2 regions of the Streptococcus sp. V869 genome follow, and region 1 is predicted to be linked to the other one. Evidence: predicted binding sites of a transcription regulator. Region 1 holds the regulator's gene; the other holds the start of a gene.
What was found. Region 1 encodes Rex, which represses fermentation and respiration genes when NADH is low (regulators of the CRP and FNR family bind a similar motif). Its sites were predicted from a motif close to TTGTGAANTANTTCACAA; they were not measured.
Positions count from the first base shown of each region.

Region 1 (4,428 bases):
TAAAGCCGGAGTTAGTCGTGTATTGACACTTGATCTTCACGCTGTTCAGGTTCAAGGTTTCTTTGATATTCCTGTTGACAACCTCTACACAATTCCTCTTTTTGCAAAACATTATTGCGATAAAGGTTTGACAGGTTCAGATGTGGTTGTTGTTAGCCCTAAAAATTCAGGCGTAAAACGTGCTCGTAGCCTTGCTGAGTACCTTGATGCACCGATTGCTATCATCGACTATGCTCAAGATGATTCTGAACGTAGTCAGGGATACATTATCGGTGAGGTTGAAGGCAAGAAAGCAATCTTGATTGATGATATTCTAAATACAGGTCGTACTTTCTCTGAAGCTGCTAAAATCCTAGAACGCGATGGTGCAACTGAAATCTATGCAGTTTCAAGTCATGGACTTTTCGTTGACAGCGCTGCAGAATTGCTTGATGCAGCTAATATCAAAGAAATCTTGGTTACAGATTCTGTCGTAACAGAAAGTAAAAAACCAAAAAATGTAAAATACATTACTGCAAGCGAATTAATTGGTGATGCCATGGTTCGTATTCATGAAAGAAAACCAGTTAGTCCACTGTTTAAATTTAAATAGAAATTAGGTGAGTTTTTGATTTATTTGGATAATGCTGCTACGACACCCATGTCACCTGTAGCTATCTCAGCAATGACTCAAGTCATGCAAGAAACATATGGGAACCCTTCTAGTATTCATAGCCATGGACGTCAAGCAGGTAAATTATTACGAGAAGCGCGTCAAGAGTTAGCGAGTTTACTAGGAACAAAGCCACAGCACGTTTTCTTCACCTCTGGTGGTACAGAAAGTAATAATACAGCAATTATTGGTTACTGCCTTCGTCACCAAGGGCGTGGGAAACACATCATTACTACTGCTATTGAGCATCACGCTGTGCTTGAACCAATTGAATATTTGGTTGAAAATTTCGGGTTTGAAGTAACTGTTTTGAAACCTGTAAATCAAGAAATCACTGCAGACCAAGTCAAAAATGCACTCCGTGAAGATACCATCTTAGTATCTACTATGTTTGCAAACAATGAAACAGGAACTCTATTACCGATTGATGAAATTGGTGATGTTCTAAAAAATCATCCAGCTGTTTATCATGTTGATGCAGTTCAGGCGGTTGGTAAATTAGAGATTCTCCCTGAAGAATTGGGGATTGATTTTCTCAGTGCTTCTGCTCATAAGTTTTATGGTCCTAAAGGTGTTGGTTTCCTCTATGCAGCTTCTACAGATTTTGATTCTTATCTACACGGTGGAGATCAAGAACAGAAAAAAAGAGCAGGAACAGAAAACCTTCCTGCAATTATAGGGATGGTCGCAGCTCTAAAGGATGATCTTGAACATATAGAGCCTAATTTCGAAAAAGTTCAAAAACTACAAGAAACATTTCTAGCTGAAATGGATGGATCAAACTACTATCTAAACCAAGGTAAAGAGCAACTTCCCTATGTCCTCAACATTGGATTTCCAGGACAACGAAACGACCTACTGCTACTTCGTCTAGACCTTGAAGGGATTTCTATCTCGACTGGTTCTGCTTGTACTGCTGGTGTTGTTCAGGTCAGTCATGTTCTTCAGGCACTCTACGGAGAAGATTCACCTCGTTTGCACGAATCCGTTCGTATCAGCATTTCACCTCAAAATACAGAACAAGAGATGATAACTCTCGCTAATACTCTTAAAAATATCATCGGAGGATAACTCAATGGCATTCGAACAAACAATTAAACTAAAAAATTGCCGTTACGATTACACACTTAGCCCAACTGTAAAGAAATTTACTCTTAAAGATAATACTTTTTTTGAAACTAAAGTTGGTAACTATGAACTGACACGTCTACTTGAAAAGGTTCCAAATAGTGGAGAAGGTTTCCAGCTGAAAATTATCATTAATAAAGACTTAACAGGCGCGAAAATCAATATCACTGATAAATCTGGTCTGCGTTTAGTTGATATTTTCAAATCAGAAGAAACACATATCCACCAAGAGAAATTCTACTTCTTGATGGATAGTCTTGTTGAGCGTGGCGTATTTACAAAAAGCGAAAGGTAGAAGATTATTATGTTTCGATTAACTTACAAGGACTCCTATCAAGTAGAGCGTGTGCAAGAATATGAAGACTATGAAGCTCTTATGCTCTCTCTATCGGGTTGTGTAACCCTTCCTGATACGACTCTTATCACTTCATTAACACACAATGGAGTTGAAATCTATCAAGGTCTTCTTGGGAACCTCTATCGTTTTTTAACAACCTATCACGAAAATACCTAAACTAAGATTTTTCTTAGTTTTTTTTCGTTATTGTTGCAATTTTCACAAGCTTTCTATAAAATAGTAGTTAGAAAGGTTGTGATTTTGTGAAAGAAAAACAGTCTGCTATTCCAAAGGCAACAGCAAAGAGACTTTCTCTCTACTATCGTATTTTTAAAAGATTTAATGCTGAGAAAATTGAAAGAGCTAATTCCAAACAAATTGCAGAGGCAATTGGTATAGATTCTGCGACTGTTCGTCGTGACTTCTCTTACTTTGGCGAACTTGGAAGACGTGGCTTTGGCTATGATGTCAAGAAGCTCATGAATTTTTTTGCCGATCTTTTAAATGATAACTCTATTACCAACGTTATGCTGGTTGGTATTGGAAATATGGGACATGCCCTCCTCCACTACCGCTTTCACGAGCGTAATAAGATGAAAATCGTTATGGCTTTTGACCTAGATGATCATCCTGAGGTTGGTACCCAGACTCCTGACGGTGTTCCAATCTACGGAATATCGCAAATAAAAGAAAAAATCAAGGATGCCAATATAAAGACAGCGATTCTAACTGTTCCTAGTGTTAAATCTCAGGAAGTTGCTGAATTGTTGGTTGATGCTGGCATCAAAGGTATTCTCAGTTTTTCTCCTGTTCACCTACATCTTCCTAAAGAAGTAGTTGTTCAGTATGTCGATCTTACAAGTGAACTTCAAACTCTCCTCTATTTTATGCGTAAAGAGGATTAGAAAGCGTAAGTATTTATGAATAAACCAGTTATTGGGATTACAGGAAATGAAAAAGCTCATCCAGATGATGATATCATGCTCAGTTATGCAGCAAAAGGTTTTGTTGAAGGTGTTAAAGAAGCTGGAGGTATCCCCATTATCCTACCAATTGGTGATGAAGAAATGGCCAGTTACTACATTAGTTTAATTGATAAACTTATCCTTACAGGTGGGCAAAATGTTGACCCAAAATACTATAGTGAACCAAAGGCTATCGATAGTGATGACTACCATCTTCAAAGAGATATTTTTGAACTAGCACTTATCAAAGAAGCAATCAAACAGAATAAACCAATTTTTTCGGTCTGTCGTGGTACCCAGCTCTTTAATGTTGCCATGGGGGGAACACTTTACCAAGATATCGAAGACCATTGGCAAGATACTTCTGCTGAATATACTAGTCAGCGACTTGTTACCGAACCAGATACTATCCTTCGAGAAATCTATGGAGAAATCTCTCATATCAACTCTTTCCACCATCAGAGCATTAAAGATTTGGCACCTAATCTTAAGGTTATAGCATATGATCCTAAGGATGGTGTTATTGAGGCTATTATAAGTACGGATGGGTTCCCTTATCTTGGTGTTCAATGGCATCCAGAATTTCTTTTTGAAAATCGCCCAAAAGATAAAACACTTTTTGACTATGTCGTCAATGAACTTTAAATTCGATGAATTGGTTAATTAATTATGAATGAACTTAAAATCCCTTCAACTCATGAAATTTTGAGAGATATAGAAACGAATATTTTCACATCTGTTAAGAGCAAGGAATTTGATCATTTCTTAATTGATAAGGAAAAGAAAATAGAGGTTTGCTTTCAACTTTCTAATCTATACAGACTTTTAACAGCTGAAAGTTATCAATCATTTTCTAAGGATAAAGAGAATCTTGATAAACTATCTCAAAAAGAAAAACAAAAACAACTTAAAGAGTGGTCTAAAAAAGCGAAACAATTTTGTAAAAAGGCAGATGCCAAATTTAAAGGCAGATTTCGTTCATCGATTTTTTTTACAGAGATATTCTCATCCACTCAAAAAAATATTATAAAATTAAAGATTTCAATGCGATTGTCGACTTTATCGTACAAGAAAAATTACTAGTCCCAACAATTGATCCTCTTCCTAAAATTGATATGAACGAAGTAGAATCCTATGCTTTACAAGAGCTTAATAAGGGGTCTAAATTTCACTGATTAATTCTATATCAAGTCTGTCTTCTCTCGATAACTAAAGTAATCAGAATGAGAAACAATTAGATGATCCAATAAGACCAAACCCATTATCTCGCAGGCTTCTTTAACAAGCTTGGTAACATGGTCATCATTAGGACTAGGAACTACTGCTCCTGATGGATGATTATGAAC
Region 1 is NZ_JBTHHW010000001.1:470,220-474,647, forward strand. It holds gene ACXYSN_RS02375 (ribose-phosphate diphosphokinase) at 1-592, shown strand, start outside; gene ACXYSN_RS02380 (cysteine desulfurase family protein) at 608-1,723, shown strand; gene ACXYSN_RS02385 (DUF1831 domain-containing protein) at 1,728-2,075, shown strand; gene ACXYSN_RS02390 (DUF4649 family protein) at 2,085-2,294, shown strand; gene ACXYSN_RS02395 (redox-sensing transcriptional repressor Rex) at 2,381-3,022, shown strand; gene ACXYSN_RS02400 (gamma-glutamyl-gamma-aminobutyrate hydrolase family protein) at 3,038-3,727, shown strand; gene ACXYSN_RS02405 (hypothetical protein) at 3,752-4,165, shown strand; gene radC (RadC family protein) at 4,264-4,428, opposite strand, start outside.

Region 2 (4,428 bases), on a different contig from region 1:
TGTACTTCGCTTTCTTACCAAGTGATGGGAAGCGGAAGGCACGTTTACGGATATCCATGAATTTTTGAACCAAGTCACGGAAGTCGATTTCTGGTTGTTCATAGAAGAGCCACATAACTTTAGCAGCATCCATCGGTGAACCACCACCAAGAGCGATGATTGTGTCTGGTTCAAATGCTCTCATCACTTCAGTACCACGTTCTACAGTTGTGATATCTGGATCTGGTTCAACATCTGAGAAGACTTGGACAGTTACACGGTTGCTACGTTTGTTCAATTGGTCGATAATACGTTGAACGAAACCGAGTTTTTCGATAGATTTGTCTGTAACAATCATAACGCGTTCAATATCTTCACATGTTTGAAGGTATTGGATAGAATTGCGTTCGAAGTAAATTTTTGAAGGAACTTTAAACCATTGCATATTATTTCTACGTTTCCCTACTTTCTTGATGTTTAGAAGGTTAATAGCGCTCACGTTATCACCAACTGAGTTGCGTCCGTATGAACCACATCCAAGTGTTAATGATGGAATGAAGGCATTGTATACGTCACCGATACCACCAAAAGTAGATGGAGAGTTCCAGATAATACGCATTGCTTTGATTTCTGTACCAAAGCGTTTAGCTAGGTCTTCGTCTTTTGTATGGATAGCTGCTGAGTGACCAAGTCCATTGAACTCAACCATTTGACGAGCTTTTTTAAGTCCATCTTCAGTATCTTCAGCTTTCAATACTGCAATGACTGGTGAAAGTTTTTCACGAGTCAAAGGCTCATTTTCTCCAACTTCTGCACATTCTGCAGCAAGGATATTAGTTTCTGCTGGCACTTTGAAACCTGCTTGTTCTGCAATCCATGTTGCTGGTTTACCAACGATGTCAGCATTCAATTTTGCTCCAGCACAGTTCTTGCTGTTTGCTTTAGCGCCAAAGCAGAATTGTTCCAAGAGAGCTTTTTCTTTTTTGTTAACAAAGTAAGTGTGGTAAGATTTGAATTCTGCAACAAATTCATCATAAACTTCTTTATCAATGATAACTGCTTGCTCAGACGCACAAACCATACCATTGTCAAATGATTTAGACATAACGATGTCATGAGCTGCTTGACGAAGATCAGCTGATTTTTCGATATAGGCAGGAACGTTTCCAGCACCTACTCCAAGAGCTGGTTTACCACATGAGTAAGCAGCCTTAACCATGGCATTACCACCAGTAGCAAGAATAGTTGCAATACCATCATGATTCATAAGAGCAGCTGTTGCTTCCATAGATGGTTCTGTAATCCATTGTACACAGTTTTCAGGAGCTCCAGCAGCAATCGCAGCATCACGAACAATTTGAGCTGCGTGAGCTGATGATTCTTGTGCTGATGGGTGGAAAGCGAAAACAATTGGGTTACGTGTTTTTAAAGCAATCAATGATTTGAAAATAGCTGTTGAAGTTGGGTTTGTTGTTGGAGTAACACCACAGATTACACCTACAGGTTCAGCAATTTTAGTCAAACCTGTAATTGGATCATCTTCAATAACTCCAACTGTTTTAACACCACGCATATTGTTTACAACGTGTTCACAGGCAAATAGGTTTTTTGTCGCCTTATCTTCGAATACCCCACGTCCAGTTTCTTCAACTGCGTGTTGAGCAAGAATTCCGTGTGCATCAAGTGCTGCAACAGATGCTTTCGCTACGATGTAATCAACTTGTTCTTGGTTCAACTTACGCATTTCTTCAAGTGCAACTAAACCTTTTTGTACCAAACCATCTACGTGCTTCTCTGCAGCAAGTTGTCTTTGTTCAGGGGTTACAGTTTTTTTATCAGCCATATTTTCCTCCATAGCCATCAAGGGTTAAAATCCTTTGTTAAATTTTTCACAAGTTTATTATAACTCTTTTTTTATACTTTGTAAACAGTTTCATAGATATTTCACAAAGAATTTTCATTTTATTGTGAATTTTTTATCAAACTATTGTTTTTATGCACTCTTTTATCAAACCTTGTGAAAATATTATTGAAATTATTTTATTTCACAAACTTTTTTATGGTATTTTTAATACAAAAATCAAGGAAGCGCTTTCTTTTTGCCCTGATAAAAGACCTCCTTATCAGGAGGTTATTGTGCTTGTTGGAAGAGCCCTTGTTTAAAGTCACCTTCATAGACAACTTCTTGCTCTGTAGTCAGTTTTCCTTTTCCTTCAGCTTGGCCGTTAACAAAATCACCTTCATAAACCCAGCCATCCTTTGCTTGGTAGGTACCTTTACCGTTAAATGCTCCATTTTTAAATTCACCAGTATAAGTGTCGCCATTTGAGAAGGTCATTGTGCCTTGACCATTCATCTTTCCACGGACGATGCTCCCATCGTATACAATTGAGTCACCATCTAGCTTTAGGACTCCTTGCTTTGGCATATTCCCTACAAATACAAAAATTGCACAAAGAACTATGATTACTACCGTCGCAATTTCTAAACGAGGACGAGTTATATAGACACTGTATTTATCATAGAGTTTTTTTAAATTATCCATTTTTTGCCTCATTTTCTAAACGTGATAGCCATGCTTGGCAACCAGCTAAAACTCGATCATAAGTTTCATTGAAATCACCTGTATACCATGGATCTGGAACACTTTCAGAAGCGAACGCTTCTATCTTGTGCTGTTGTTTTTGAGAACACATTCGAATCAAGTCAAGGAGATTCGATTCGTCCATACCAATGATATAATCAAAATATTCAAAATCATCCTTAGAGATTTGTTGTGATGTTTTTGATGAATCATAAGGAATACCGTGAGTTTTAAAGATTTTCTGAGTTCCTTTGTGAATTGGGTTGCCGTGTTCCCAAGAAGAAGTTGCTCTACTCTCAATCTCATATTCATCGGTTAAAGATTTCATCACAAATTCTGCCATCGGGCTTCGGCAAATATTACCAAGGCAAACAAAAACAATCTTTTTCATCATCGTTCCTCATCTTCATAGAAAAAGGGGTATAAGATCAACCCCGTTTTATTCTTCAATCGCGCTTTCGCCGTCAACAACTGTACCTTCAGGTGTGACAGCTTCTTTGACTGGCAAAACTGTTCTAATTGCGCCTAATTCAAAAGTCAAGTATACTCCGTCTACATCAAGTACGATCGTTTTGTTTTCAGTGTCAACTTCATCAACTGTACCATAGAGACCACCGATAGTAATGACTTCATAGCCTTTTTGAAGTTTATTGAGACTCTCCATGCGTTTTTCAGCTTGTTTCTTTTGAGAACGTTGCATGAAGAACATCAAGCCGAACATCAAAACAAGCATAATCAAGAATGTTAAATTCCCACCCATTATTTTTTCTCCTTTGTAATTTAGATAAAACTACTATATCAAATTTCACTATTTTTTACAAGATTGCACCTTAGTTTTAGGTCAATAAAAAACCAGAGCAAAGCTCTGATTTTTCTTACTTCAAGTTGTTTACAATTTCAACTAAGTTTTCAACTGTAAATCCATATTCTGCTAAAACTTTTGAAGCTGGAGCAGACGCACCAAAGGTATCAATACCGAGAACCGCTCCATCAAGACCGACGTATTTATACCAGTTTTGGGTTGCTCCCATTTCGACTGCTACACGGCGACGAACTGCATTTGGTAAGATTTCTTCTTTGTATGCTGCATCTTGTGCATCAAATACATCTGTAGATGGCATGCTGACTACGCGAACTTTTCCACCTTGTCTTGCCAATTCTTTAGCAGCTGCAACAGCTAGATTCACTTCTGAACCTGTTGCAATCAAGATAGTGTCAAAGTCTGCTGCATTTTCATAGACAACGTAAGCACCTTTTGCAACCTTCTCGAAGTCTGTTCCTTCCTCAACAGTCAAGTTTTGGCGAGTCAAGACAAGGGCAGTTGGTGTTTTCTCACTCTTCACTGCGAGATACCAAGCTGCTTGAGTTTCACGCGCATCTGCTGGACGGAAAACGTTGAGGTTTGGAATCGCACGAAGGCCTGCCAAGTGCTCAATCGGTTCATGAGTTGGCCCATCTTCACCAACTGCGATTGAATCGTGAGTAAAGACATAGGTTACAGGAAGACCTTGTAGGGCTGACAAACGAACTGCCGCTTTAAGGTAATCTGAGAATACGAAGAATGTTCCGCCATAAACACGAAGTCCACCATGAAGAGCCATTCCGTTCAAAACAGTTCCCATTGCAAATTCACGAACACCAAATTGGATATTACGGTTCAAGCGATTTGCATCGTCCTGAAGTCCGTCAGTTTTGATGTAAGTCATATTTGAATGAGCAAGGTCAGCTGATCCACCAAGGAAGGTTGGCAATTTAGCAGCTACTACATTCAAGGCATCCTGGCTTGAGTTACGAGTCGCTTGAGAGAAACCATTTTCTAAAGCTGGGAAGTCTTCTGGAGTCAATTCAACTGGATCGCGTCCTTC
Region 2 is NZ_JBTHHW010000003.1:113,541-117,968, reverse strand. It holds gene adhE (bifunctional acetaldehyde-CoA/alcohol dehydrogenase) at 1-1,822, opposite strand, end outside; gene ACXYSN_RS07855 (MORN repeat-containing protein) at 2,111-2,524, opposite strand; gene ACXYSN_RS07850 (low molecular weight protein-tyrosine-phosphatase) at 2,517-2,954, opposite strand; gene yajC (preprotein translocase subunit YajC) at 3,003-3,323, opposite strand; gene tkt (transketolase) at 3,439-4,428, opposite strand, start outside.
Region 2: adhE (bifunctional acetaldehyde-CoA/alcohol dehydrogenase) is a predicted target of Rex. The motif match lies at 1,857-1,874, and genes of this name have one in related genera.